Regions from separate parts of the Clostridium gelidum genome, predicted to be linked through region 4. Evidence: riboswitches for the same ligand, from Rfam matches in the RefSeq annotation. Region 4 holds a riboswitch; each other region holds the start of a gene.
What was found. Region 4 has a riboswitch for S-adenosylmethionine ahead of psyc5s11_RS10845 (pyridoxal phosphate-dependent aminotransferase). Riboswitches for the same ligand answer to the same signal wherever they lie in the genome.
Positions count from the first base shown of each region.

Region 1 (7,869 bases), 1.4 Mb from region 4:
TTACTTCAAGAAGAGGCTAGTCTTCAAGAAATAGTAAGACTTGTTGGTGTTGATTCACTTTCTGAAAAGGATAGATTAAAACTTGATGTTGCTAAGTCAATAAGAGAGGATTATTTGCAACAAAACAGTTTCAATGAAGTTGATACTTATACTTCATTAAATAAACAATATAAGATGTTAAAGCTTATTATGGAATATAAAAGAAAAGCGCAAATCGCTCTTGAAGCTGGGGTTTATTTAAATGATATTTTATCTCTTGAAGATTTAAAAGATAGAATTGCAAGAAGTAAATACATACATGAAAATGATTTGGATAAGATTGATCAAATTTCTGCAGATTTAAAAGCTGCAATTGATGAATTAATAAACAAAGGAGGGGTAGCAAATGATTAAGGAATATAAAACAGTTACTGAAGTTGTTGGCCCTTTGATGATTGTTGAAGGTGTTGAAGGCGTTAAATATGATGAGCTAGTGGAAATAGAATTACAAACTGGTGAAATGCGGCGAGGAAAGGTTCTTGAAATTAATGGATCAAAAGCAATGGTTCAAATTTTTGAAGGATCTACTGGTATAAACTTAAAAGGAACTAAAGTTAAATTTTTAGGTAAGCCACTTGAAATTGGTGTATCAGAAGATATGTTAGGTAGAGTTTTTGATGGTATGGGTAGACCTAAGGACAATGGTCCAAATATAATACCTGAAAAAAGATTAGATATAAATGGTGAAGCTATTAATCCAGTGGCTAGAGATTATCCATCAGAATTTATTCAAACAGGTGTTTCTGCTATTGATGGACTTAATACATTAGTTAGAGGGCAAAAGTTACCTATTTTTTCAGGATCAGGACTTCCACATGCTTATCTTGCAGCACAAATTGCAAAACAAGCAAAAGTTTTAAACTCAGATTCTAAGTTTGCAGTTGTATTCGCAGCTATAGGTATAACTTTCGAAGAAGCACAATTTTTCGTAGATGAATTTAAGGAAACAGGCGCTATTGATAGATCAGTTTTGTTTATGAATCTTGCATCTGACCCAGCTATTGAAAGAATAGCTACTCCAAGAATGGCACTTACAACAGCTGAATATTTAGCTTATGAACTTGGAATGCACGTACTTGTTATAATGACTGATATTACAAACTATGCAGAAGCATTAAGAGAAATTTCAGCAGCAAGAAAAGAAGTTCCAGGAAGACGTGGATACCCAGGATATTTATATACTGACCTTTCTACATTATATGAAAGAGCAGGAAGAATAAAAGGAAAACTAGGTTCAATCACTCAAATCCCAATACTTACAATGCCAGAAGATGATAAAACTCATCCAATTCCAGATTTAACTGGATATATTACAGAAGGTCAAATTATCCTTTCAAGAGAATTATATAAGAAGGGTATAATGCCTCCTATAGATGTGTTGCCATCACTTTCAAGACTTAAAGATAAAGGTATTGGAAAGGGAAAGACTAGAGAAGATCATGCAGATACTATGAATCAATTATTTGCATCATATTCTCAAGGTAAGCAAGCAAAAGAATTATCAGCAATCTTAGGGGAATCAGCGCTGTCAGATACTGATAAAAAATTAGCTAAATTTGCAGAAGCTTTTGAAACAGAATATATATCACAAGGCTTTAATACAAATAGAACAATCGAAGAAACTCTAGACTTAGGATGGAAATTATTAAAGATGATTCCAAAATCTGAGCTTAAGAGAATTAGAGATGAATATCTTGAGAAATATATGCCAAGAGAGGAAGAATAGTCTATGGCAAAGCTAAACGTCAATCCTACTAGAATGGAACTCTCTAAATTAAAAAAGACATTAGTTACATCAACTAGAAGTCATAAGCTTTTAAAAGATAAGCAAGATGAGTTAATGAGGCAATTTATTAATCTTGTCAAACATAATAATAACCTTAGAAAAGAAGTGGAAGAAAAGCTAGAAGGCTCACTTAAAGATTTTGTTATGGCAAGAGCTGTAATGAGCTTTGAATTCTTAGAAGAAGCAATTGTTTATCCTAAAGAACACATTACAGTTGATGTTAAAGAAAAAAATATAATGAGTGTATCTGTTCCTGTAATGAACTTCAAAAGGCAACTTGAAGGAGATGAAGGAAGCATATATCCTTACGGATTTGCAAATACTTCTTCAGAACTTGACGATACACTTTCAAAACTATATGGAATACTTCCACAGCTTCTAGAACTTGCAGAAGTAGAAAAATCTTGTCAGCTTATGGCTGATGAAATTGAGAAGACTAGAAGACGAGTTAACGCTCTTGAATATAGAACAATTCCAGATCTTGAGGAAACTATAAAGTATATTAGAATGAGATTAGATGAAAATGAAAGAGCTTCTATAACTAGATTAATGAAAGTTAAGAGTATGATTGAACAAAGAGGATAATCATCACTCAGAAGTTGCTCCAAAATGATTTTTTAAAAGTCATTTTGGGAGCGACTTTTTTATGTTTAAGGTGAAATATTCTATTTAAACCTTAATAATTTTGTAATTGATATAAAATATTTTTAATAGTATAATCAAATAGGTAGTAAAATGAAGTGGAAGACTTGGATATAATTTACTGCCATAGACTTAACTAAGGAGTAATACAGATGAATTATATATTAGCAATGGTAGTTTCACTTTTAGCATCATTAATTACCATGCCTTTTCTTATGAAAATATCTGATAAATTGCAATTTACAGATAAGCCTAATAAAAGAAAACAACATAAAAAGCCAACACCTTTGTGTGGTGGAATAGCTTTATATATAGGCTTTTTTGTTTCCTATTTTATATTTGCAAAAGTTGAGTTAATGCAACAACTGACTGTGTTTGTAGCATCGACAATGATAGTTTTAATTGGACTAATAGATGACTGGTACAAGACAAAGGGAAAAGAGTTTCCTATATTCCCAAGACTAGTTATTCAATTGTTAGCAGCAATTTTAGTTTTTAAAGCAAATTTTATTTTTTCGGGATTTACCAATCCATTTACAGGTGAACTTATTAGATTAAATGAGACAATACAATTTGGGCTTACAATAACTTGGATATTTGGAGTGACAACTGTAATAAATTGGTCTGATGGAATGGATGGATTAGCAGGAGGATTATCTTTAATATCTGCTATAACATTTTTTGCAGCAGCAATAATATTAAACCAAACTGAATCAACACAATTTGAATCAGCAGTAGTATCCATAATATTAGTTGGAGCTATTTTAGGATTTTTATACTATAATAAATTTCCGGCAAGGGTATTTATGGGAGATTCGGGAGCAAACTTTTTAGGATTCATTTTAAGTATTACAGCATTAGATGGAGCATTTAAGTCGGCAACTGTAATGAGTCTTTTCATACCAATATTAGCATTGGCAGTGCCAATATTTGATAACTTGTTTGTCATTTTTAAAAGATTTTCAGAAGGAAAACCAGTATATCAAGCAGATAGAAGTCAAATACATTTTAGATTAGAGAAAAAAGGATTTACGACTGTGCAAGTTGTAAATTACATAATGTTAATGAGTTTTACTTTTAGTGCTATTTCTATAATTTTATTATTAGTAAAAACACGATAAAAAAGTAAATTTGTATTTTAAACATTTGCAAATGCTTTACAAACAAAATTTTATAATATATAATAATCTAAATATAAGAACTTATCAAGAGTGGTGGAGGGACTGGCCCGAAGAAACCCAGCAACCGATGTATTTTTATAAAAATATATAAGGTGCTAAATCCTGCAGTGTAAGAACTGATAGATAAGGTGTTTAAGAGCTGTTAAGCCTAAAGGAATACCTTTAGGCTTTTTTTGTTACTGTCAAAAATGGAAGGTGGTGAAGCAATAGATGGATGCTTTTGAACTTGAGATAAATAAAGAAGAGGTACTTAGATACCTTGGTTACAAAGGTCAAGATATAGATGAGAATCTAAATAAAACAATTGAAGAATGTAGAGAAGAAATAAAAAAAGTAATAACACCTAGAGTTATTTATAGTTATAAAAATATAAAGATAAGTGATGATGGAGTAGAGGTTATTACTACTAATTTGATTTTAAATGGCAAAGATATAAAAGAGCATTTAAAGAATTCAACAGAATGTGTATTAATGGCAGTAACATTAGGTAATGACATTGAAAGACAAACAAGATTATATGAAAAAACGAACTTAACAAAAGCATTAATATTAGATGCTTGTGCTACAACAGCAGTAGAAGAAGTTTGTGATATAGTAGAAAATAGTGTTAAAGAAAAGGCTATTTTAGATGGAATGAATATAACATTTAGATATAGTCCAGGTTATGGAGATTTACCTTTAGATGTTCAAAATGCTTTCTTAAGAGCATTAGATGCTCAAAAGAAAATAGGGCTTACAGTATCAGAAAACAATTTGTTATTTCCTAGGAAATCTGTTACAGCAATAATAGGAATAGTGAATAGTGGAATAGAAAAGAAAAAAAAGAGCTGCAAAGAATGTAATAATTATGAAAATTGTAGTTTTAGGAAAGAGGGAGAAAGTTGTGGGGCTTAAGGAATATATAAAAAATAACATATTAATATTTGATGGAGCAATGGGAACAATGCTTCAAAAAAAGGGATTAAAGCTTGGAGAGAATCCAGAAGTTTTAAATTTAAACGAACCAGCTATAATAGAAGAAATTCATAAAGAATACATAGATAGTGGAGCAAATGTAATAACAACTAATACTTTTGGAGCAAATGAACTTAAATTGAAGCTTTGCAATTTAGAAGTTGAAGAAGTTGTCGATGCTGCTGTTTCTATTGCTAAAAAAGCAAAGGGTAATGGTAATACATATATTGCTTTAGATATTGGACCAATAGGGGAACTTTTAGAACCTATGGGAACTCTAAGCTTTGATAGGGCTTATGAAATTTTCAAACGGCAAGTAGTTCAAGGGGTCAAATCTGGAGTAGATATAATTTTACTTGAGACAATGACTGATTTATACGAACTTAAGGCAGCAATACTTGCAGTAAAGGAAAATTCAGAATTACCTGTGTTTGCTACAATGACGTTTGAAGAAAATTCAAGAACATTTACAGGATGTTCTCCAGAAGCTATGGTATTGGTTTTGGAAGGATTAGGAGTAGATGCACTTGGGGTTAATTGTTCACTTGGACCAAAACAATTAAAGCCTATTATTGAAGAGATATGTAATTTAGCACATATTCCTGTAATGGTGCAACCTAATGCAGGTCTTCCAACATTATCAATAGGAAATGAGACAAAATTCGATGTGACAAAGGAAGAATTTGCAGATACTTTGTGTGGTCTTATTGATTTAGGTGTTAGAGTAATTGGTGGTTGTTGTGGAACAACTCCAGACTATATAAGAGAATTATGCGTTCGCGTAAAAGGTAAAAAGCTTGAACCTGTAGAAAATAAAAATTATGCTGCAATTTGTACACCATCAAAGGTTGTAAGAATAGATGGGGTTAGAATAATAGGTGAAAGAATTAATCCAACTGGTAAGAAATTATTTAAAGAAGCATTAAAAAATGAAGATTTAGATTATATTTTAAAGCAAGCTATTTCTCAAGTAGAAGCCGGTGCTCATATTTTGGATGTTAATGTGGGATTGCCTGAAATTGATGAGCCTAAGATGATGCATAAGGTAGTTAAAGAAATACAAGGAATAATGGATATTCCTCTTCAAATAGATTCATCAGATGTAGAAGCAATAGAAACTGGACTTAGATATTATAATGGAAAACCTATATTAAATTCAGTAAATGGGGAAGAGAAGGTTTTAAACAAAATACTTCCTCTAGTAAAAAAATATGGAGCAAGTGTTGTTGGATTAACTTTAGATGATAATGGGATTCCGCTTAAAGCAGAAGAGAGATTTGCAATAGCAGAAAAGATAGTAAAGAGGGCAGCGGAATATGGAATAAAAAAAGAAGATGTATTTATTGATTGCTTAGTACTTACTGTATCAGCGCAACAAGAAGAGGTTCAAGAAACATTAAAAGCTGTAAGAATGGTAAAAGAAAAATTAGGTGTTAAAACTGTACTTGGAGTTTCTAACATATCTTTTGGACTTCCAAATAGAGAGTTAATAAATGAGACATTTTTAGCATTAGCACTTGCAAATGGATTGGATTTGCCTATAATGAGCCCTAATGCAAGTGGAATGACTAGAGTTATAGATTCTTATAATGTTTTATACAATCACGATAAGAGTGCAGAAGTTTATATTAAAAATTATGCTAATATTGATTTAAATAGAGAAGCTACTACAAAGAATAGTAAGAATTCAAATAATGTAGATGATTCTAATTTAGAGCATGATTTGAAATATATAGTTGTTAAAGGGCTAAAAGAAGAAGCAAAACAAGCAACTATAGAGCTTTTAAAGGAATATAAAGAACTTGAAATAGTTAACAAATTTTTAATTCCAGCTTTAGATGTAGTAGGAGATAAGTATGAAAAGGGAGAATTATTCTTACCTCAATTAATACAAGCTGCGGAAACTGTAAAAAATGCATTTACTGTTCTAAAAGCTGAAATAGCTAAGAGTAACTCTGAATCTATCTCAAAGGGTAAGATAATAATTGCAACCGTAAAAGGTGATATTCATGATATAGGAAAGAATATAGTAAAAGTTATTTTAGAAAACTACGGATATGAAATGATAGATTTAGGTAAAGATGTACCTATTGAAACGGTTGTTTCAGAAGCTAAAAAGCATGAGGTATCTTTGATTGGATTAAGTGCTCTTATGACAACAACAGTTAGAAGCATGGAGGAAACAATAAAGGCTTTAAGAATTGATGGTTATAATGGTAAAATATTTGTTGGTGGAGCAGTACTAACAGCAGAATCAGCTGATAGAATAGGGGCTGATTTCTATGCAAAAGATGCAAAAGAATCGGTGGAAATTGCAAAGAAAGTATTGTCTTAATATTATAATTTAATACTTGCTTAGAAATATAAAAATACTTTTAGCAATATTAGAATTTTAAGGTTACTACTAATCAATAAAAATGGAAGGTATGCAATTGTTTTAGAAAAGCATACCTTCCATTTTTTTGAGTATTTAAAATGTGGATATCTATATTAGATCTATTACATCTAAATCATCAGGCATATAGATATTGCCATCAAATTCTTCTTTGCCTTCAGCTATGTATAAATCTTTTCTATGCTCTAAATTTTTATCTTCTGTGTGATATAAAATAACATTTTTAACTTTCAATTCTTTAGCATTTCTACATGCATCTTTTGCAGTGGCATGATGTTTTTCATAGGGTTTAAATATTTCTCTTTGAGAATAAAGACAAAATGCTTCATGGAATAGATAATCTACATTTTCACTATAGATTTTTATATTTTCTCTATAAGGTTCATCTCCTAAAAACGTTAAAGATTTACCATTTGATAATATAGTCTTAAATCCATGTTGAAGATCTTTAGTACTATGTATATCAAAAAAAGTAGTAGTTCTATTTAATATGGTAGTTGTATAATTGTTCTCAATTTCATTAAATATGATTCGAATATCAAATAGCTTTAAGAATTTTTTTTGAAGAACAAATGAACAAATTGATCTTATTGCAGTAATTGAAGTTTCATGACAATAAATATTTAAGTTTCCAGTATATTTATCATTTAATATACTCTGAGCTACAGCCCGAATAACCCAAACACTGCCTAATATGTGATCGTTGTGATTATGTGATATGAACATATTATGTATTTGGGCAATAGATATATTTAATTTCTCTAAATTTGATAGTATGGTATTACCTCCACCAGCGTCAATAAGAAAATGTTCCTCGTCTTTTGATAACGTGAAACATGTATTGTAACACTTTGTAACCATAGCAGAACCAG
Region 1 is NZ_AP024849.1:3,907,411-3,915,279, reverse strand. Features, by position in the region: gene psyc5s11_RS18015 (V-type ATP synthase subunit A) at 1-393, shown strand, start outside; gene psyc5s11_RS18010 (V-type ATP synthase subunit B) at 386-1,765, shown strand; gene psyc5s11_RS18005 (V-type ATP synthase subunit D) at 1,769-2,410, shown strand; gene psyc5s11_RS18000 (MraY family glycosyltransferase) at 2,620-3,588, shown strand; SAM riboswitch class I at 3,667-3,778, shown strand; gene psyc5s11_RS17995 (vitamin B12 dependent-methionine synthase activation domain-containing protein) at 3,859-4,542, shown strand; gene psyc5s11_RS17990 (homocysteine S-methyltransferase family protein) at 4,532-6,937, shown strand; gene psyc5s11_RS17985 (MBL fold metallo-hydrolase) at 7,088-7,869, opposite strand, start outside.
Region 1: it holds a riboswitch for S-adenosylmethionine, as region 4 does, so the genes downstream of both, psyc5s11_RS17995 (vitamin B12 dependent-methionine synthase activation domain-containing protein) here and psyc5s11_RS10845 (pyridoxal phosphate-dependent aminotransferase) in region 4, are expected to answer to the same signal.

Region 2 (7,869 bases), 1.8 Mb from region 4:
TTAACTTCTGAAAGCTTTAACTTGTTAGTAAAATAATCATAAACTATATTAAGTTTTTCTTTATTAGGTACATAGATTGCTACTTTATGATTATTTTCTTTGAACCATTTGAGATAATCATAAAGAGTGTATGGAATATCTATATTTAAATCTATTCTAGTTGTTAATATCCTAGGCTCTACAAATGGTTTTTTATAGTTGTATGCTGCAAGTTCAAACTTTTCACCAACTAATGCCATTTTTTCTATGCTATATAATAAAACTCTTTCTCCTAAATTGGCACAAATCTCTAATCCATCTCTTACATTTACACTACTTGAATTTGAAAAATATGTTATATCATCAAAAATAACCAAATCATATTGCCCCTCAATTTTTGTTAAATTATCGTGATGTGTGAATACCAAATTAGTAGTTGAAAATCCTTTTTCAATATGTGAGTAAGTTATATTCAAATTAATTTCTCTTATTATATTAATTAATTCTCTGTTCTCTGCATCTTTTCCCCAAACATATAGTACTTTCCCATTATTTTGAGCGACATTGCTTATTATATTAGAAAAAATACAAGGTGTATTAAATGGAACTGTAATTATTGTTAAAAATTTAATATTTTTTTTATACCAATAATCTATTTTATCATATGCATACTTTAATTCCTCTTGAGTTACTTTGCATACATCCACCATACTCTTTCTCCTTTCAATTACTCTTCAAACTCTTCTTTAGTTATTATATCTCTAATTCTATGCTTTAAAGCTGAATATCGTTCTATACTATTTGTATTATTAATCATATACATTAATGCTTTTTGAAATCCAACTACAACCACCAATTGTTTTGCCCTTGTGATTCCTGTATAAAGTAAATTACGATTCATTAAAAAAGGTGATCCCATAAATACAGGAATAATAACAACTTTAAATTCACTTCCTTGACTCTTGTGGATGGTAGTTGCATATGCTAAATCTAATTCATCTAGAAAGCTAAAATCATAAATAATTTTTCTTTCATCATCAAATATAATGGTTAACGCTTTCCTCTCTTCATCGATGCTTTCAATAAAACCTAAATCACCATTAAATACTCCAGCACCTTCACTTTCTCCAAATCCATTTGCTCTAACCCACTTTAAAGTATAATTATTCTTTGTTTGCATGACTTTATCGCCTTCTCTAAATACTATATCTCGAGAAGTTTTTTCTTTCTTATCTTTTGATGGTGAATTAAATACTTTTTGAAGACTAGTGTTCAAATTATTAACTCCAAGTGTTCCTTTTCTCATAGGAGTTAGCACTTGCATATCCTTTAGTATATCCCAAGATTTATTAAATTTAGGAAGTCTTCTGTTCATTAAATCTATTATTGTATTTAAAATTTTATCTTGATCATTTTCATTAATAAAAAAGAAATCCTTATCTTTTTGATTTAACAAGGGCATTTCACCCTGATTAATCTTATGTGCATTTATAACAATTAAGCTTTCTGCACCTTGTCTAAATATTTCTTTTAATCTTACCACTTTTATATATTCACTCTCTATAAGGTCTTTTAATACGTTTCCTGGTCCAACAGAAGGCAATTGATCAACATCCCCAACAATTATAAGTCTTGTGCCCAAATTGATTGCTTTAAGCAGATTCTGCATTAGCATTATATCAATCATAGATGCTTCATCAATTATTATTACATCACAATCTAATGGTGATGATTCTCCCTTTTCAAAAACTGATTCATCTTCTTCTGAAACACCCATTTCTAAAAGTCTATGTATTGTTTTTGCCTCTCTTCCTGTAGATTCAGTCATTCTTTTAGCTGCTCTTCCAGTTGGAGCTCCAAGTATTACTTTCATACCATTATTTTCATAAATATGGATTATAGCCCTTATAATTGTCGTTTTACCCGTTCCAGGACCACCTGTGATTATTTCTATACCATTATTAAATGCACCAAGAATTGCTTCTCTTTGAGACTCTGCAAACTGTATTTTATGCTCCTTTTCAAAAACATCAACTTCAAAATCAACATCTGAATTTATAGTTTGTATTTGTTGCAATCCCAAAGTAATAATTTTACTCGTTACCCCAAGTTCACAATAATAATATTGAAGTAAAAATCCAATTTCAACATCATCTATCTTTTCAATAATTATTTTTTGCTGCGCTGCCATATCATATATATTTTTTTCAATTAATTCCTTAGATATCAATAAATTTTTTTCACATTCTTCTATTATATTACTTTTAGGCATAAATGTATTTCCCGTAGCACAAAACTGATTCATTACATACTTAATTCCACTTTGAATCCTAAATTCTGAGATACTCTCTACTCCAATGCTCATGGCAATTCTATCTGCTGTTTTAAATCCAATACCTGAAATTTCATCACATAATATATAAGGATTATCTGATACTATTTGTTTTGCATTTGATCCAAATTTCTTATAAATTTTAATACATTGATTATTAGTTACTCCATGTTTATTGAAATATAAAATCACATTTTTAAGACCTTGCTGTTCTATATAAGACTCATATATAATTTGAAACTTTTTCTCTCCTATACCTTCTATCTCCATTAGTCTTTCAATGTGATTTTCCATTATATCTAAGGTTTGTTTACCAAATTGTTCTATTATCTTCTTAGCTGTAACTGGTCCAATTCCATGTATTATTCCCGCACTTAAATACTTTTCTATTCCATCTAAGGAAGTTGGAATAAGTTCTTCATAATCTTGAATATTAAATTGATTTCCAAACTGCTTATGTACTGTCCAGTATCCTGTTAATTTGACATTTTGACCTTCCTTTATAAAAGGAACTGTCCCTACAGCACTAACTAACTCTTTTTCATTCCTAATTTTACAAACTACATAACCAGTATCTTCACTTTTAAAAACAATGTTCTCAACAAAACCATTTAGAACTTCCATAGAATCTCTCCAAATCTTTTATATAATATTTACTCATATTCTTGACAATATAACTTAATTCTAACACAAATCTTAATTTCAAAATTTCACTTTTATTTTTCTTTTTCAATTATATCATAATATATATGTTGCAAAATGATTCTTCATTTCAAATTTAAGAAATTCTGTAAGAATTTCATCCACAATTGTCAATTGTAAATTGCAATATATATATACTTTAAAATAATTAAACATTGCTCGTTGTCCATTACCGATTATTTTCTTATATCTACTTATTTTTTAATCTGTAGAGAATTTGTTCCTTAATTTTGCATTGTAAAAGTTCCTATGTATCTAAAAAGAGCTGTCTCAAAATAAATTTGAGACAGCTCTTATATTATTCTATAAATATTTTTTTATTTCTTCTACTTTATTTAATTGCTCCCATGGTAAGTTAAGATCATTTCTTCCAAAATGTCCATAAGCAGCTGTTTGTTTGTAGATTGGTCTTCTTAAGTCAAGATCTCTTATTATAGCTCCTGGTCTTAAGTCAAATACTTTTTCTACTATTTCAGCTACCTTATCTTCTCCAATTTTTCCTGTTCCAAAAGTATCTACTTCAATAGAAACCGGCTTTGCAACACCTATTGCATATGCTAATTGGATTTCTAACTTGTCAGCAACTCCTGCAGCAACTAAATTCTTAGCTACCCATCTTGCAGCATATGCAGCTGATCTATCTACCTTTGTTGGATCTTTTCCTGAGAAAGCTCCACCACCATGTCTACCATATCCACCATATGTGTCAACAATTATCTTTCTTCCAGTTAATCCTGAATCTCCTTGAGGTCCTCCAACAACAAATCTTCCTGTTGGATTAATGAAATATTTAGTTTCATCATCTAATAATTCTGCTGGTACAACAGCTTGAATTACATATTTTTTTAGATCTTCTTGAATTTGTTTTAAAGTAACTTTTTCATCATGTTGTGTAGATATTACAATGGTATCAATTCTCTTTGGTTTATTGTCTTCATATTCAACAGTAACTTGAGTTTTACCATCTGGTCTTAAATAACTTAATGTGTTGTTCTTTCTTACTTCTGTAAGCTTTCTTGATAATTTATGAGCCATAAATATTGGAAGTGGCATAAATTCTTCTGTTTCATTAGTTGCAAAACCAAACATCATACCTTGATCTCCAGCTCCAACTGCTTCAACATCATCCTTTTCACCTGCTCTAGATTCAAATGCTTCATTTACACCCATAGCAATATCTGCTGATTGTTCATCTATTGCTGTAATAACGGAACAAGTGTCACAATCAAAGCCATACTTAGCTCTATCATATCCAATTTCTCTTACAGTTTCTCTAACTACTTTAGGAATATCAACATAACAATTTGTTGATATTTCTCCCATTACCATAACCATACCTGTAGTTGTGCATGTTTCACAAGCAACTCTAGCAAGTGGATCTCTTGCTAAAATAGCATCTAAAATACCATCTGAAATTTGGTCACACATCTTATCTGGATGTCCTTCTGTAACTGATTCTGAAGTAAATAACTTTTTCATACTTTTCTCCCCTCAACTTAACTTTTTATCATTTCTTATAATTTTATTTTCTCTTAACAAAATATATATGCTTAACTTTTAAAATGTAATATAGCTTTACTCGCGATTAAATACTATATTGTTATATAATTACAAATTTGTTGCTAATCATTTGGAATTTTTATTATTCTTTCGTAATTTAAGTCTGTACAAACTTATAAATTGAAATAAAAAAAACCCTTCGATAAGAAGAGTGCGATTTTAATAATCCTTTTCTTATCTCGTAGAAATATATCTACAGGAATTGGCACCTTATATAATACAGGTTGCCGGGTTTCATAGGGCCCTTTCCCTCCACCTCTCTTGATAAGAGTTCTATATTTAATTTTCAACAGTATTCTATCATAAAATTTATAATTAGTCAACATTTCAAATTAATCTTTTTGTCCTATGATTGTTTTTTGTTTTTATACATTTTTTTGTTCTCTGATTTAATTTTTCCTTATTGTTAAGTAAAAATATAACTTCAAACACCCCATATAGTTATATGCTCTTTTTATTTGTTGACAAATAAAAAAGAATAAACTAAGTTTATTCTTTTCTTGGTGGAGGAAGATGGATTCGAACCATCGAAACTAACGTAACAGATTTACAGTCTGCCCCCTTTGGCCACTCGGGAACTCCTCCATATTTAATTGTCATTACAATGCAAGTTTTTCACCTATCTATTTTCTTGCATTATCTTACTGGAGCTGGCAATAGGAATCGAACCTACAACCTGCTGATTACAAGTCAGCTGCTCTACCGTTGAGCCATGCCAGCACATTGTTTAGTTAAGAGTAAGAGTTAAGAATTAACAGTTAACAAGTAATAGTTATAAACTTTGTTTTAAATGGTGGGCACAACAGGGTTCGAACCTGTGACCCCCTGCTTGTAAGGCAGGTGCTCTCCCAGCTGAGCTATGCGCCCATTTTAATGGTGGAGGAAGATGGATTCGAACCATCGAAACTAACGTAACAGATTTACAGTCTGCCCCCTTTGGCCACTCGGGAACTCCTCCATATTTAATTGTTGTTATAATACAAGTTTTTCACCTATCTATTTTCTTGCATTATCTTACTGGAGCTGGCAATAGGAATCGAACCTACAACCTGCTGATTACAAGTCAGCTGCTCTACCGTTGAGCCATGCCAGCACATTGTTTAGTTAAGAGTAAGAGTTAAGAATTAACAGTTAACAAGTAATAGTTATAAACTTCGTTTTAAATGGTGGGCACAACAGGGTTCGAACCTGTGACCCCCTGCTTGTAAGGCAGGTGCTCTCCCAGCTGAGCTATGCGCCCATTTTAATGGTGGAGGAAGATGGATTCGAACCATCGAAACTAACGTAACAGATTTACAGTCTGCCCCCTTTGGCCACTCGGGAACTCCTCCATATTTAGTTATTTAAAACTATTGATTTATTACCAATCAACAATGATTAGTATATCTTCAAAAAGCTTTTATTTCAACTCCCATATCACTCAATCTAGTCAAATTAAGTCTTTTTTTCTCTAAATTACTGCAAAATACTCTTGTTTAATATAGTGATCCTATTTTTTTTATCTTTTGATCAATCCGCTCTAAATCCAGAAATGAAGAGCTTATTTCATGTATTTGTTTGTAATCTCCTGTTGTAAGTCTTTGCCTTAACAATGTAAAAATACTTACTACACCTTCTTCATCATTATAATCTTCGTAATACTCTTTTATTTTTCCTAAATCAAATGCAGATAATTTTTTAATTATTTTTTCTAGGTCTCTTTTATCATTAGATGATAATCTTTCTAATACTTTTCTCTTATCAAATTTATATACTGCTTGAGAATAAGATACAGCTTCCTTACTAACCTCTTCTTGAGTCACACACTTACTTTGTGGCTCCCAATAAAATATTAAATAAATATTTGTTATTACTATACAAACTGAAAATAAACATATTAATTTTTTTTTCATATTTACCTCCTTTCTTAGTATTATTTTCCACAAATTATTTTTTTATACTATTTTTTCTATATTTCTCATATATATATTTTATAAAGGGGGTATCTATCCTTGAATAAAGAAGATATTAATGTTAACTCTACCATCTCCTATAACTTAACTCTAGAAATCAAAGATTACATCACTAAAAATACTGTAATAGTTTGTATTGGCACTGACAAATGCATTGGAGATTGCTTAGGTCCTTTAGTTGGATCTATATTGACAGAAAACTTTTTCCCCCTACCCGTTTACGGAACTCTATCCACTCCAATTCATGCCTTAAATATAGATGAACGTTTAGATGAAATATATTCTAATCATCCTAATGCCTCTATAATCGGTGTTGATGCTTGCTTAGGTGATACTGAAGATATCGGAGAAATTCGTATAAGAGACTATGCAATACACCCTGGCAAAGGAGTTGGAAAAGAACTTCCTGAGGTTGGAATTGCATCAATTATAGGTATTGTCGATTCAATTAATAATTCTGAATTGTTTTTTTCACGTAGTATCCGACTTTCTTTTATTATGAACATGGCTAAAATTATATCTAGAGCATTTATCGAATCTTATAATTTAAATCGTGGACAGTTCCCTATGATTTAAGTGGCATTTAAAAATAAATAACAGTCAAAAATATATTTTTTCGACTGTTATTTACACATTATTCTATAAGAACTATTTGTTGTGAATTTACGTCACTATCTAGCTTATCTATATAACTAAGTACTTTACCAGTTCCCTTAGCAACACATTCAACAGAGTCGTCAGCAACAGTAGTTACCACTCCTGTTTTAAATTCTATAAGCTTATCTAAGCCATGTATTAATGCTCCTCCACCTGTCATTACTATTCCTCTTTCTATTATATCTGAAACTAACTCAGGTGGTGTTTTTTCTAATACTTTCTTTACTGTATCTACTATAATTTCTATAGGCTCTTTTATTGCATTTCTTATTTCTTCTGTCGTAATTTCTATTTCATCTGGCAATCCTGTTATAAGATTTCTTCCCTTCATCATGCATGCTAAGTTCCTAGAATTTTTGAACGCTGAACCAATATTTATTTTTAAATCTTCAGCAGTTTTTTCGCCTATCATCAATTTGTATTCGTTACGTACATATTTTATTATAGCATCATCAAATTTATCGCCAGCTACTTTTATTGATTCTCTTTCCACTACTCCACCTAATGAAATAACTGCAATATCACAAGTACCGCCTCCGATGTCTACTACCATACATCCATTTGGTTTAGTAATATCCAAGCCAGCTCCAATAGCTGCTGCTAATGGTTCCTCTATTAAATAAACTTTCTTAGCACCGGAGTTCATCGCTGCATCAATAACAGCTCTCTTTTCAACTTCTGTAGCTT
Region 2 is NZ_AP024849.1:657,376-665,244, reverse strand. Features, by position in the region: gene psyc5s11_RS03195 (hypothetical protein) at 1-689, opposite strand, end outside; gene recD2 (SF1B family DNA helicase RecD2) at 707-2,935, opposite strand; gene metK (methionine adenosyltransferase) at 3,317-4,492, opposite strand; SAM riboswitch class I at 4,745-4,844, opposite strand; tRNA gene psyc5s11_RS03180 (tRNA-Tyr) at 5,075-5,158, opposite strand; tRNA gene psyc5s11_RS03175 (tRNA-Thr) at 5,219-5,293, opposite strand; tRNA gene psyc5s11_RS03170 (tRNA-Val) at 5,365-5,440, opposite strand; tRNA gene psyc5s11_RS03165 (tRNA-Tyr) at 5,448-5,531, opposite strand; tRNA gene psyc5s11_RS03160 (tRNA-Thr) at 5,592-5,666, opposite strand; tRNA gene psyc5s11_RS03155 (tRNA-Val) at 5,738-5,813, opposite strand; tRNA gene psyc5s11_RS03150 (tRNA-Tyr) at 5,821-5,904, opposite strand; gene psyc5s11_RS03145 (hypothetical protein) at 6,049-6,465, opposite strand; gene yyaC (spore protease YyaC) at 6,565-7,101, shown strand; gene mreB (rod shape-determining protein) at 7,160-7,869, opposite strand, start outside.
Region 2: it holds a riboswitch for S-adenosylmethionine, as region 4 does, so the genes downstream of both, metK (methionine adenosyltransferase) here and psyc5s11_RS10845 (pyridoxal phosphate-dependent aminotransferase) in region 4, are expected to answer to the same signal.

Region 3 (7,869 bases), 1.4 Mb from region 4:
ATCTATAAAGTATTTTCCAACTCTCATAGCTAATTCACCGGCTTTAGCTAGTCTTCCACTATTTTTTGCCAACATATATGTATCAATTAATACGCTCTCTGCTTGTTCCATTTTTTCATCAATATTAAATATAGTATATTTAATTAATTTACATTCAATTTTTCTGTCAATATCATTTTCTTCAATACTGTTTTCAATATTTTTTAATAACTTACTACATTCTTCAGTATTTTTCAATTTTAAATGATTTTTACAAATATCTATCAATATATCATTTATATAGCCCACATGATTTTGAGCACTAACACTTTTTGATATTTCATAATGCTTAAGTGATTCTTCCAAATGCCCTAATTCATAGAATAATCTTCCTAAATTATGTTCTATATTAACTATACCTTTGTTATATTGTATTTTTTTATAAACTTCCAACGTTTTCTTTGAATACTTTATAGCATTTGGCAAATCACCCTTTTTATTAAAATCTTCAGCTAAACAAAATAAGTTTTTTGCATAATCCTCATCATTATATATTTGTTCAAATCTACTCTTTGCTAGATATGAATATTTTAATGCTAAATCTAACTCTTCTATATTATAATATGTTCTAGCCATATTATAATGTATTTCACCCATTAGAAAATCATCTACAATATTATTATCTAAATATACTTTTTCAGCTTGTTTCAAATAACTGCTAGCTGAATGATATGCTTTTAGTTCTAAAGCTACATTAGTTAAATGTAAAAAAGTTTTTATTATTTTTTCATAATTATTATTTTTAATAAAAATTACATTTGCCGACAAAAAAATCTTTTGTGCCATCGGAAAATCTGTCTTATACATATATGATTTTGCTGTTATGAAATATATAATTGCTTTTCTATATTCTAAGTTATATTTTTCACAATAATATAAAGCATTATCAATATATCTTTGTCCTTTTTCATAATCACCTTGCAATATACATGATTCTCCTACTTGTTCATAATAAAGACTAATTTTTTCTGCTTGGCTTTCTTCTGATTCCATTAAATATTCGACAGTTGTATTTAATGCATCTGCTAAATATTCTAATAAGTCAACTGAGGGGTTTGAGCGCCCCGATTCAACTAAGCTTATTTGTCCTGGAGTTATTCTGTCTTTAGCCAAATCTTTTAAGGTCATATTTAATTGTTTTCTTTTTCTTTTAATTTTTTCTCCTAATGATAGAATTTCCATTTCTTCAATCCTTCTCTATTCAACAAATTATTTAATTAAGTTAATATAATTTCCTTAATTATAACATAAATTCATAAAAAACTGCATAAAAATATAAATGCTCCCCAAATTTTATATAATTTAATTTTTTTATCCATTTTTACACTAAAAATTATAAGCTCAAAATATTTTCTTACATTATTTGTACATAAATTAAAAAGATATGAAATTAATTATTAAAAAATTTATTTCATATCTTCTCATATTAAATTAAATTCAAAATTTTATGAAAACGTTAATAAGACAATATTTATCTCATCCAATCTTGCATGCCACTATAAGTAGCTTCAGCCATATTTCTCATTTTTCTTCCTGCTCTTTTCATTGTTCTTTGAGTACTTCTGTCATACATTGGCATCATAGCCATTTCAACAGCTACTCCAATTAAAATTCCTGCCATCATTCCTTTTGAAAATCTTTGCATAATTAACACCTCTTTAATATTAATTTATTTTCTAAATATAGATTGTGCAGAAATTAAAAAGTTATCCAAGTTAATTTTTTCTACATTTATTATCTATTTCAAACTTAGGAATCTGAAAGAAAATAAATAATAACTAAATGTGCTAGTTATAAACATTCAAAAAATAATAATTCAGCATTCTAGGCAATTTTTTGCCTTATTTATTATGACTTAGTAAATATAAAATAAAGCTTTCTTTTTGCTTACTTAGTAGTTTTGAAATCACCTTTTTTCCTTCTTTGTAATTAGTTTTATATAAATTTACAATTTGTTCAAATCTAAATTCATCATCAATTTGATCATTTTCATTTGTTGTTTTATCAATTTCTATAACATCTATACTCTCATCAATAAATTTATTCTCACCACTTATTATTATATTATTAGCACAATTAGGCGCTATGCTTAAAATTTCAGCTTTCACTTCATTATTAGCAACTTCTATAATATTTTTATTAAGCCATTTTTGAACTATTTTATCAGAAGTTATGCCTAAACATTGCTTACATTTTTCATCCACAAGTTCGTTAAATAAATCTCCTGTATGACTGTCCACTTTAACAAATATAACTTCAATTCCAGAACTCATTAATTTTTGCATTTTATCATAATATTCCATAGATGACTCTTCTTTCCTATCCCAAGCACCAGTTGCATGATGTGCTATGCCTTCATAATCATGAAATAAAACTATCTTTGTCCTATTATTGCTTGAAGCATATTCAACAGCTCTAACAGCGCCCTTAAGCTCTCCTGCAACTTGTCTTACATTCTTTTCTGATGTATCCTTCGCAGCATTACTTTCTATGTATTCTACAACATTATTACTAACACAAACTACACCATAAGAATATCTTCCATCAGAAGAATTATAACTACCATCGACATAAGCATGAAGGCAATCTTTAGGATACTTGTTATCACTTTTTTTAAGCATTCTATTTCCTTCATTTAGATATGCCTTTGCATCATCAATACTTTCAAAGCTCTTATATTTAGCTCCTTTTACGCCTTTTACATATTTTAAACATTCGTCCCAAGTATTAACTATAATATTTTCTACTTTCTTATTGTTCTTAACATCAAATCCACATTGTATTGCATAAACTTTCTTTGCCATTGCTTTGTTCCTTTCTTCTTCAGATCCTTATTCATCTATATTATATCCAAATATCACAAGTTATTTTACAATGTAGACAATTCTCTCACTACATCACATAATTTACTTACATTTCTAGCCCCTGTAAAATCAACTAAATATTCAACTCCATTTTTTAATACTAAAAGTAACTCATTTTTACCTTGCCAATTTTCTATTATTATGGCTAATGGCACATCTGCAAGAACTTTGTTTAAAGCAAAAAATGCAACTCCAATATCATCAATTGCGCCTATAAATGGTATGCTACTCGGTATTATATCTGTAGGAATTGCTATGTATGCAATAGCTGCTGACATTATTAACTTAGTTTTCAAAGGTACTCTTTTATCTCTAAGTAATCTATAAATTAGAGAAATTACATCTGGTAATATAAATATATATTCTTTATATTCCTTAACGCTTCTTGGTAGCTTGTCCTCTAAAATCTCTCTTCCTCTAGAATAATTGTCTTGAGTCTTATTTACAATTTCTAATTCAGCTATATTGTCTTCATTTTCTTCCTTAACTTCTTCTGCTTCAACTTTCTTTATTAATTCTCCGGCTATTGAAATATTAACATTACTAGCTTCAACCCATAATTCTGATCTCTTCATAAAAATCTCGGTAATATTTAGCTCGACATAAGGCACACCTTTAAGTAACGTATTTATATTAATTATTACTTTATCCTTTTGGCTCTCTATTCCATATTCCTTGAATGCTTTTGCTAGCTGCTTTAGTGCAAAACTTCTTAGAATTCTAAAAATTCCAAGATTTAGAATTTTAGCTTTAACAATTCTAGCTACAATTATATTATGAGCACACTCGATTAATTCTACTTTTACAAAAAAATCTATCTTTATTCCCTTTTTAAGACTTCCTTCTAATATTATTCCATCTTCAATAAATACATTATTTAAAATCAATCCATCAACTTTAACAAACTCATTAATAATACTTAATATGTCACTCCCAACTAACTTAACATTAACCTCTGATATGTTCATAACTCATTCTCCTTTTAAGAAAAATTCTACTTTTTTATATTTAAACATCTTAATACTGTTGTTTACAATTAAAAACATTATTTGCCTAATTATAATTAAAAGTATACATTATTTTTATCAAATGATAAAGCTAAAGAAAAAATCCCTTACAAGCATTTGATGTACTTGTAAAGGATATTTTACCTAATTAAATTACATATATTTTTTATTCTATATTTCATTAAAATACTGGAATTACTGCTCCACTATATTCCTTTTCTATGAATGCTTTAACTTCTGGTGAAGTCAATGCTTTATATAAAGCTTGAATTTTTTCTTGTTTTTCATTACCTTCTTTTACAACAACTATATTTGCATAAGGCTTAGCAGCTTCTGAATTCTTATCTTCAATTATAATTGCATCTTTTGTTGGATTGAATTTAGCATCTATTGCATAGTTACCATTTATTACAGCTGCATCAACATCATCTATTGCTCTTGGAACTGCTGCCGCTTCTAATTCGCTAAACTTTAAGTTTTTTGAATTTCCACCATCTTGTATTATATCCTTTGGTGTAACTAATTCACCATCTTTAATTTTTATTATTCCCTTACCTGCGAGTAGTTTTAATGCTCTAGCTTCATTTGATGGATCATTAGGAATAGCAATTGTAGCTCCATCTTTAAGTTCATCTAGGCTCTTAATTTTCTTGGAATATAACCCCATTGGCTCTAAGTGAACAGCTCCTACTGAAACTAATTTAAATCCTTTTGATTCATTTTGTTCCTTCAAATAAGGCATGTGTTGGAAGAAATTCGCATCCAACGACCCCTCTGATACCGCAGTATTAGGTTGAACATAATCATTGAATTCAGTTATTTCTACTGTATATCCTTCTTTTTCAAGTAATGGTTTAGCTATTTCTACTATTTCCTTATGTGGTTTTGGTGTTACTCCAATTTTTATTACCTTGTCATTTTTAGAATCTTTACTTCCTGTATTAGTTCCAGACCCACAACCTACTAATCCGAGTGCCACTATTCCTGCTAAAACTACTGATAAAATTGATTTCTTTTTCATATTTTTTCCCCCTATTTTGATAATTTATTATAAAAATAATTTCCTAAAAATTGTAGTCCTTGTACTACTATAATTAAAATAATACACGTTACTATCATTACATCTGTTTGGAATCTTTGGTATCCATAGCTTATTGCAACTTGACCAAGTCCTCCACCTCCAATAGCCCCTGCCATTGCTGAATATCCAACAATACTTATTATTGTTAAAGTTATTCCTGACATTATTGAAGGAACTGCTTCTTTAAGCATGACCTTAAATATAATTTGAAGATTTGATGCTCCAAAAGATCTTGCTGCTTCAATCACACCTTTATCAACTTCTCTTAATGATGCTTCTATAACTCTTGCAACAAAAGGTGCTGCTGCAATTGTAAGTGGAACCATAGCTGCTTCTGTACCTATAGATTTGCCAGCAATTAATCTAGTTAAAGGTATAATTATTACCATCAATATAATAAATGGAAAACTTCTTAATGTATTAACTATAAAATCTAAAATATTATAAATAATTTTATTTGGCTTTAATCCATCATTGGCAGTAATTGTTAATATAATTGCAGGTATAAATCCTAAAATAACTGCAAAAGTAGTTGATACAAAAACCATTTCTAACGTTTCTATTAAAGCTTTTCCTATTATCTCATTCATTATTCAATCACCTCCAATAGAATATCCTTACTTTCAAGGTATTTTATAACCTTATCCTTATCTTCTTCTTTTATATTTATTACAAGTCCCCCTAGTATGTCCTCTCTAAATTTTTCAAGTTTTCCCCAAACTATTGAAAAATCTATTTCAAGTTCTCTAGCCATTTTAGTTATAAGTGCATTTTCTGAAGAATTGCTTGGAAAAAATAATTTAATATTAACTCCATCATCTGGTAACAGTTCATCTTCTTCCCCTAAAAACTTTTTTAATGAAGTTCCAGGTTTTAAAAATAAATCTTCTGCTTTTCCTTCTGCCTTTATTTCTCCTCCATCTAATAAAGCAACCCTTTCACAAACTTCTTTTATAACTTCCATTTGGTGGGTAACTACTACTATTGTTATACCTAATTCTTTATTGATTTTAGAAAGTAAGGCTAAAATATCTTTTGTTATTTTAGGATCTAATGCTGATGTTGCTTCATCACAAAGTAATATTTTAGGATCTAATGAAAGCGCTCTTGCTATGGCTACTCTTTGTTTCTGCCCTCCACTTAGTTCTGATGGCTTGCTTAATCTTTTGTCTTCTAACCCAACTAACTTAAGTAAATCTAACACCTTCTCTTCTATTTCACTTTTATTGTAGCCCCATATATCAAGAGGAAGTGCAATATTATCAAAAACATTTTTTCTTTTCATAAGATTAAAGTTTTGAAAAATCATTCCTAAATCTTTTCTAAATTCCCTAAGACTTCTACCTGTTAATGAAGAAACTTCTTTCCCCATTACATTAATAGATCCTCCATTATACGATTCAAGTCCATTTATACATCTAAGCAGTGTAGATTTCCCTGCTCCACTATGTCCTATTATCCCATAAATTTCGCCTTCTTTAATGCTTATTGATACATCTTTTATAACTTGTGTTTCACCAAAACTTTTAATTACGTTTTTAATTTCTATCAAAACACTTTTCCTCCTTTGACATTGTTTCCAGATAACTAAAATAAAAGCGCTAGAGAATAAATCTCTAGCGCTTAATACACTATACAAATTTATCTTCTCATCTGTCAGCTAAAGCTGCTGGAATTAGCACCATACAAATATCGATAAAATAACCAACATTTCGGTTGCCGGGTTTCACAGGGCCAGTCCCTCCACCACTCTTGATAAGATACACGATTATTTAATTTAGTTTCTGACATGATTATATAAGCATTTTTTTCATTTGTCAATATCTAAAAAATAACCATAAATTTCTCAATCCTTAGTATTGTCATCGGATTAGTTTTATTATATATACTTATTAATAATATTGCAAGTATTTTTATAAATTATTATGATTATCATAATTTATCTTAAGTTTTGCGTACAGAAACGTTATTTAAGCCTGAAAACTTCATCTCAATATTCTTGATTCCATATGTTTATATCAATTCCATTTCACATTAAAAACTTAATTTCATAGAAAAAGAGATGCTATTATATAGCACCTCTTAATCCTACAATACAATTTTTCTATTTTTTAAGCTATCCATTCTCCATTTGAGCCTAATGCGTATCCATCAGCTGTAATGGTATTGGAAGCCATTGAACCATCTCCGTTTAAGTAGTACCAATTGTTATTAGTATTTACCCAACAACCAGTAGACATACTTCCGTCATCATTTAGGAAATACCATTTTCCATCCACTTGATTCCACATTATTTGCATTACTCCTGTTGAATCCATTAGATACCATTTCCCATTGATTTCATTCCATCCACTAACAGCTTTTCCATCTTTCATATATTTCCAAGTTTGTCCTTCATTTTTCCAAGTTCCTATGCTACTTGTTACTTGATTAACCATTCTTTTAACATCTACATTTGATATTGTGTTTTTATCATTTTTATCTTTATTAGATTTACACCAATCTATAAAAGTATCTCTTATTACAACATGAGTATCATTTGCAATATTTAATCCACCGCATTTTCTAAATGCAGTAAATGAATCTCCACCTTGAGCTACAAAATCTGGAACTGCTACAGATAATCTTTCAGTATCATTAATTGCTGTTCCGTCTTCTCTTATTATAGACTTAACTCTTTGCCCCTCTGTAAGACTTGAGTCATAAGTAAACTTAATTCCAGATACTTGTAACCCCTTACTTTTATCTGCAACTGCTTGCTCTAAAACTTCTTTTAATTGAGCCTTTGTCATATTTAATTTATAAATTGTATTATCAAAAGGCATAAATTGCCACATTGTACCTACTGTAATATCGCCTTGTTGTATATCTATTCTAA
Region 3 is NZ_AP024849.1:1,035,474-1,043,342, reverse strand. Features, by position in the region: gene psyc5s11_RS04870 (helix-turn-helix transcriptional regulator) at 1-1,221, opposite strand, end outside; gene psyc5s11_RS04865 (YtxH domain-containing protein) at 1,511-1,684, opposite strand; gene psyc5s11_RS04860 (ribonuclease H1 domain-containing protein) at 1,881-2,843, opposite strand; gene psyc5s11_RS04855 (YkvA family protein) at 2,909-3,871, opposite strand; gene psyc5s11_RS04850 (MetQ/NlpA family ABC transporter substrate-binding protein) at 4,092-4,931, opposite strand; gene psyc5s11_RS04845 (methionine ABC transporter permease) at 4,943-5,581, opposite strand; gene psyc5s11_RS04840 (methionine ABC transporter ATP-binding protein) at 5,581-6,543, opposite strand; SAM riboswitch class I at 6,638-6,753, opposite strand; gene psyc5s11_RS04835 (5'-nucleotidase C-terminal domain-containing protein) at 7,103-7,869, opposite strand, start outside.
Region 3: it holds a riboswitch for S-adenosylmethionine, as region 4 does, so the genes downstream of both, psyc5s11_RS04840 (methionine ABC transporter ATP-binding protein) here and psyc5s11_RS10845 (pyridoxal phosphate-dependent aminotransferase) in region 4, are expected to answer to the same signal.

Region 4 (7,869 bases):
ATTAACTGTAATTCCTCTTATTAAACTTGGAAATGCTTCTACTATTAATACATCTGATAGAATAAGATATAAACTTGCTCCAGAGGATATAGCTGCTTCTATAACACCATTATCTACTTCACTAAAAGCACCTTCAGAAAGTCTTGCAAAAAAAGCAATAGCAGCAATTGTAATAGGTACTGTTGCAGCCTCTGGCCCAATATTAGATCCAACTATTATCTTAGTAAGTGGAAGTAATAAGACAAGCAGTATTATAAATGGAAGTGAACGAATTATATTAATAACAAATCCTGCAATAGAATTAATTAGCTTGTTTTTAAAAAATAACTTACTAGAGGTTAAATACAAAAGAAGACCTAATGCTCCTCCAATAATTAAAGATATAATCATTGCTGTTCCAATCATTTTTCCTGAATCTAAAACAGCTTGCCCAAGTTCACTTTTTAATATTTCAATTGTAGAATCCATTTATTAAATCACCTCCATATATTCATTAACAATTCTTTCAGTCTTAACTACATTATTATTTATGTAAGTTTTTGCCTTACTTATTTCTTCTTTTTCTCCAATTATATTTACAATTAATGTTCCAACTGGCTTTCCATCTATATAATCTATTTTCCCATGAATAATACTTATATCTACTTTGAAATTTTTAGCAGCTTCTGATATAACTGGTTTTAAACTATTATCTCCTTTATAATGAATCTTAATGATTTCCCCTTTGTTTATAGAATTTAAAACTTCTTTAGGTAATTGTAAATTAGAATTCTTGCTTATCAAAGATTTAGTAACTTCATGTTGTGGATCTGAAAATATTGAATATATATCCTTAACTTCAATAATTTCACCCTTGCTCATTACTGCAACTCTATTAAAAAATTTCTTTGCAACTTCCATTTCATGTGTAATAAATACAATTGTAATTCCTGTTTTATCTTTTATATCTTTTAAAAGATTTAAAATTTCTTCAGTATTTTCTAAATCTAATGCAGAAGTTGCTTCATCACAAAGCAAAATTTCCGGTTCGTTAGCAATAGCTCTTGCAATACCAACTCTTTGCTTTTGTCCACCACTTAAATTTGAAGGATATGCATCTTCTTTATCCTTTAAATTTACTAGACTTAAGAGTTCATTAATTCTATCTCTTCTTTTCTCCTTAGGATAATTATTCGCTTTAAGTACAAACTCAATATTTTCATATATTGTCTTTCCACTTATTAAATTGAAGTGTTGAAATATCATTCCTATTTTTAGCCTTGTCTTTCTAAGTTCGCCTCTGTTTAAACTAGTTATGTCTTTTCCATTTATAATAACTTGTCCAGATGATGGCTTTTGAAGTAAATTAATAACTCTAACTAATGTACTCTTTCCAGCTCCACTTAATCCTACAATTCCAAATACTTCACCCTTGTTAACTGTTAAATTTACGTCTTTTACAGCCTGTACAATATCACCTTTTAATTCAAATTCAACATTTATATTTTTTAATTCAATCACTATATTCACCACCTTTTGACAATTTTGTGTGAACTTATTCCAACCTATTGGTGGATATTAGTTCACACATCTTATTAATCAACCTTTATAAAATTATTATTTCCACCAATCTGGTTTTGTAAAGTCTTTAAATTGACCCTTCTCTATAGCATCCTTAAATTCTTTAGATTCTACTGCTTCTTTTATATCTTTTCCAAGTTCACTATCTAAATCTTCTGTTCTTACAGCTATGACATTTTTATAATTTTCTGTTAATGCTTCAACAGCTAATGCTTTAGAATAATCAAATTTAGAAGCAAATGCAAAGTTTCCTGGAATAGCTGCTGCATCAACACTATCTATACTTCTAGCAAGTTGAGCACCTTCAATTGGAGTAAATTTAATGTTTTTAGGATTTTCTGCAACATCTTTTTCAGTTGCTTTAGTTTCATCAACATTATCTTTTAATTTAATTACTCCATTCGCCTTTAATAATTTTAAAGCTCTTGCTAAATTTGAAGCATCATTTGGAATTGCTATTTTAGCACCATCTTTTAATTGATCTAATGATGTTAATTCTTTAGAGAATATTCCCATTCCAAGTGTTGGAACAACTTTTACTGCTGAAAGCTTTAAATTGTTATCTGCACTAAATTTCTTTAAATATTCGCTGTGTTGAAATAAATTGGCATCAATTTCTTTATTATCTAAAGCTTTATCTGGTTGGATATAATCACTAAATTCTTTAGTTGTTACTGTATAACCTTTAGTTTTTAGAGCTGGAGCTAAGACTTCCTTAACCATATCTCCATAAGGTCCTGGGCATACTCCAACTACAATATTCTTATTTGCTTTTTTATCTTCTGCTTTCTTTGCATCCGTATTACTTCCACAACCTACTAAACCTATTCCTATAGTTCCTAAAATTGCTAATGCTGTTACCTTTTTTAAAATATTCATTACGTTTCCCCCTAAATTTCATTGCTTATTTTTATATAATTATCAATTATTAATTTTATTTTAAAATTATTTATTGATTTTATTTACATTAATATTAGATTTTAATTTTTAAATTTTTATAGCACTTATTCATTTTTATTTTTTACTTTGATACTTAAATTACTTTTTATACTCTTTAAGTTTTTCAAGCCTTTTAAGTGCTTCTATTAAGGTTTCTTCTTTTTTAGCAAAATGGAATCTTATATAATTATTTACTTTTCCTCTAAAGAAACTTGAACCTGGAACTGCTGCTACCCCAATTTCTTTTGCAAGCCATTTGCAAAATTCATAGTCATCCTCATATCCAAATTCAGATATGTCAACCATGACATAATATGCACCTTGTGGTTCATAATACTTTAGTCCTATTTTATCTAAACCATTTAAGAATAAACTCTTCTTCTTTTCATATATATCATTTAATTTATCATAGTAATCTTGGCCAAATTCCAAACCTTTAATTGCAGCTTCTTGAAGTGGTGCTGCTGCTCCGACGGTTAAAAAATCATGAACCTTTTTACAATTATCTATTACATCTTTATTAGCTATTATATATCCAAGCCTCCACCCTGTAATAGAATAGGTTTTAGATAATGAACTACATGATATTGTCCTTTCAAACATATCTTCTAAGGATGCTAAATAAGTATGTTTATAAGGCTTAAATATTATATGTTCATAAACTTCGTCTGTAATTACAAAAGTATCATATTCTTTTGCAAGACTTCCTATATATAAAAGTTCTTCTTTTGTAAATACCTTCCCTGTTGGATTTGATGGATTGCAAAGAATTAGTGCCTTTGGATTTTGCTTGAATGCATTTCTTAATTCTTGTTTGTCAAAATTAAAAGCTGGTGGTTTTAACTCCACATATATTGGTTCTGAACCTGATAAAATCGCATCGGCTGTGTAGTTTTCATAGAACGGTGAAAATACTATAACCTTATCTCCTGGATTACAAACGCTCATCATTGCGCACATCATTGCTTCAGTACTTCCGCAGGTTACAAGAACATTCTCATCTGGATTTATATCTATACCCATAAATTTTTCTTGTTTTAAAGCTAATTTTTCTCTAAAGTTTTGAGCTCCCCATGTAATTGAATACTGATGTGGTCCTTTATTCGAAACATCTTTTAGTGCTTCAAGTATTTCCTTTGGTGGATCAAAATCTGGAAACCCTTGTGAAAGATTTATTGCCCCATATTGGTTAGCTATTCTTGTCATTTTTCTGATTATTGATTCAGAAAACCAGTCTAACCTGTTACTTAACTTTGGCATGTTTGTTACCCCCTAATTTTATAATCTAATTACTTCTCTATATCTTTTTATTTACTATTCATTTTAATAATTCCTATCTAATTACCATGATTTAAGATTGCAAAATAAATTACTCTATTTTTTATAATTAAGATCTATTTTTTATAATATAAAAGTGCTAGAGAATAAACTCTAGCACTTAAAATGCTCCCGAAAATTTACTCTCTTATCTATCAGCAAAAGCTGCAGGAATTAGCACCACAAATTATTAATAAATAAATTAATAATCTAGTTGCTGGGCTTCACAGGGCCTATCCCTCCACCACTCTTGATAAGTTCTTATTTCTTTATTTAATTCTTTTCCTTATTTCCTATGGGTTTAGTATATATTCATTTTATAATACTGTCAATACTTTCTATATATTTAATAAAATTATATAAATAATCTTTGCTTAATAATAAATTGCTATACTGAATTAATTCAGTATAGCAATTTATCTCTCACCATTTTATGTATGTGATGTTTTAGGAAATAATATTCCATCTTCTAAATTTCCTTTTCCTTCTTTAACAAATAAAGTATCTCCTGTATTTTCCTCTAATTCAAAATTTATTTTATACTTTTTACTCTTTGGTATAAAATTAAATTGTATTGACTTGTCCTCTTTCCTAATAACTTTTGAAATAATATTATCCAAATCAAAATCATCTGAACTTAAAATATCAAAAAGATTAACAACATTATTTTCTCTTCTAAAAATTATAATGGTATCTTCTTCCTTTATATAATATAAATCATCTCTAAACTCATAATTACAATATAAGTTAAGTATGCTACTATAATTAATAATTCCAAGTTCTTGTGATATTGGAACTCTATTTTTAGCTAATCTTTTAATAATATTTTTATGTTCTTCATTTTCTAAATCTAATTTAATAACTTTGCAATTGTTTAATTCTAACCCAGTTATTTCCTTAGCATCTAGTTCATATTTGCCTTCTATTACTTTCTTAAATCCAAACTTAGGATAAAAATCTAGTACACTATCATTTGCAAACAAATAAATTAAATCATAATTTTCATATTCTTTTAATATTGTATCCATAAGCTTTCTAATGAGTCCCTTATTTCTATAATGTTCATCTGTCATAACTGTTCCAAGTTGAATTGCTTTTTTAAGTTCTCCATTATGAATTATATTAAACTTATTTGCAGACACATTTGCTACAACTTTTTCTTCATGAAGAAAAGAGTAATTTATATAATTATCACCTAAATATCCTTCCCTATACCATTGATCAAAATTAATACTAAAAGTTTTCTTACCTAATTCATTAAAACTCTTTCTGTATTTATCATTCTTTAAATAATTTTTTATAAATTTAAATTGTTCCATAATTAGTTTTTAGTGAGAGTGTGTATTATAAATACCCCTACTAAAATTCACTTCCTTTTGTTTTATATTTTTTAGTGTATAACTTTGTAATAATTCATCATAAAATAATATTATGCTAATTATCTCATATTAATTTTTCATATAGTTTAAACCAATTCAACCCGTAATTTCCAAGACCTAAATCAACTGTATCAATATATTTAAACCCACACTTTTCATACAGCCTGATGGCAGGTATATTTTTTTCATAAACATCCAATCTAATTGACTTGACGTGTGACTTAATACTATATTCAATAGAAAAGTCCATTAATGCTTTGCCTACACCACATTTTAAAAATTCTGGATGAACTACAAATGTATGTACAACAAAAACATCTGTATAGTCCGACTCAAATCCCCATTTAGTATTATAGTATGCAGTTTCAGGTTCATTACTTAAAATAATGGAACCAACGATTTTCCCATTATGTTTTGCTACATAGAGATTATCATGTTTAACTCCATCAATTGCATTTTGCCGAACAGGATATATACCCTTTCTCCATCCAGGATAGTTTACTTTCTCTTTCAAATGATCATTTAAATCGTTATAAAGCTTTTCTAATTCATCAATATCATTTGTGTTTCCTATTTCAATAATAAAATTCATAGTGTATCCTTTCTCATCAACATAAAATATAAATAATTTCCGTCATACTTTACTATTGTATTTTAGCTAATTTACTTTAATTTCTCTAATTGTTCTCTTAATCTTTTATTTTCATTCAGAATTTTCCCCAATATCACTGAACTATTTCACAAATTTTCTTTGCAGTCTCATGTGGAGTAATGTTACTTACATCAATCTTAACAGTATCCATTTTTTCATAAAATGAAATTCTCTCTATACTCCTACTAATAACATCAGTTTTTCTAATACCATTTTTAACATCAACATCTAATCTATTTTTAAGAGATTCTTCACTGCAGACTAATGATACCTTATGAAGCTCAAAATCAAATTCCTTTAATTTATCTAATATTTGTTTAAATATAGCCTCATCATGCATTACCCAACAGAAAATAATATATTTGTACCCTGAATTGTTTAAGTAAGATTTCAATAAATATGAAATATTGTTTATTACCATTTCTTTATTTTCATCTGATACCACAAAAGGATTCATATTCCAACACCAATCTCCATCTAAATAAACACTGTTATTTAACATTTTAAATAATATATTACATACTGTGCTTTTTCCTACTCCCATTGTTCCATTAATCATAATTAACTTTTTCATTTTAATTTCCTTCCGCTCACTAATTTTATTCTTTTAATAACTATATAAGTTATTATTGAAATTTTACATTATCAATTGGAATATATATACGATACCTTCTCCATATAAATTATTATATATTACGAATCAATATTTATTAAATTATAACGATTTCTTCTACCTTATTTTTTATCTAAATAAACTGTATTAATAGCAAAGATAAAAACGTCCATTACTCACAAATGATGCGCTTTTATCTCAAATTAAATTATTCTGTGCCTCTATGCTTAAAACTAGAATATACAATAACTTCAATTGATTTTTTAAATTTCGTATAACGCTTCCTAATTATATGAATAATTAAAATTTAAAATTAATACTCTTAATACTTTGGTTAGATACAATATTGGAAATTATTCCACTTTACTTATTTTATTTTCTCTCCAAATTCCTCTAAACTCTCCGCCCTTGCCGCAATTTTAGTCCAAAACTTTAATACATCAATATTATCTTGTTCATTTATAAAATCAATTAAATTCTGTGGCACATTTCCCAGTTCGCTTAAATTATCTATTATAGTTTCTTTTAATACTTCTGTTCGTCCTTCTCTTCTTGCACCGTTAAATCGACTCTGCTCATCCATAATTGCTTTTTCTCTCATTTCTGCAAGCATTACAGCTTCCTTATCTCCACTTATTTTGTAGAGTACGTCCATAGCTTCTTTAATTTCTCCATCAGTTTTCATAAATTCCTCAGTCTCCTTTCCAGTTGGATTTGATAAAAATGTTAACCATTTGTATAATTTTTCATTATATTCTTCATTTAGATTAATGGATTTATGTTTTTCTCCAAACAGCTTAAATTTAGGTAACTCAATAAAAATTAACTCCAGCAAATCCGTTAGTGGCTTTTTAGTCTCCTTTTCAAATAAACCATAACATTTAATAAAGCTTTCACCGTCTAAGTAATTAAAATTAAGGATATTAATAGTTACAGTTCTATTTAAACAAGAATAATCTTGACCTTTTCTAAGCTGACCTAACAACATTTTTGACATATAAAATATTGTCCTTTTAATCATATTATACTGATTTATTAATTGTATTTCTACATTTACATGCATATCTTTTTCAGTTGTTACATGTAAATCTAATATACTTAACTTTTCGCTTGCAATCAATGATACATCAAGGTGCTTTTCTTCAAACTCCACCTCTTTAATTGAATTAATTCCTTTCAAATTTAATATAGAATTGAGAAAACTGATTAATATTTTTTTATTTATTTTCATTCCAAATAACTTTTGAAAAACAACATCGTTTTTAGGATCTAATAATTTAGTCATAGTTTCTACCTCCATTTATCATCTCCTCCATAGTATTGGCTTATTTCCTCCTTCTTATGCAAACATACATTCTATAATACAATGATAAAAAAACACAAAATATTTCAAAATCAAAATGCTTTGT
Region 4 is NZ_AP024849.1:2,457,713-2,465,581, reverse strand. Features, by position in the region: gene psyc5s11_RS10860 (methionine ABC transporter permease) at 1-468, opposite strand, end outside; gene psyc5s11_RS10855 (methionine ABC transporter ATP-binding protein) at 472-1,500, opposite strand; gene psyc5s11_RS10850 (MetQ/NlpA family ABC transporter substrate-binding protein) at 1,597-2,439, opposite strand; gene psyc5s11_RS10845 (pyridoxal phosphate-dependent aminotransferase) at 2,599-3,759, opposite strand; SAM riboswitch class I at 3,962-4,076, opposite strand; gene psyc5s11_RS10840 (GNAT family N-acetyltransferase) at 4,248-5,135, opposite strand; gene psyc5s11_RS10835 (GNAT family N-acetyltransferase) at 5,260-5,787, opposite strand; gene psyc5s11_RS10830 (AAA family ATPase) at 5,921-6,421, opposite strand; gene psyc5s11_RS10825 (Rpn family recombination-promoting nuclease/putative transposase) at 6,828-7,760, opposite strand.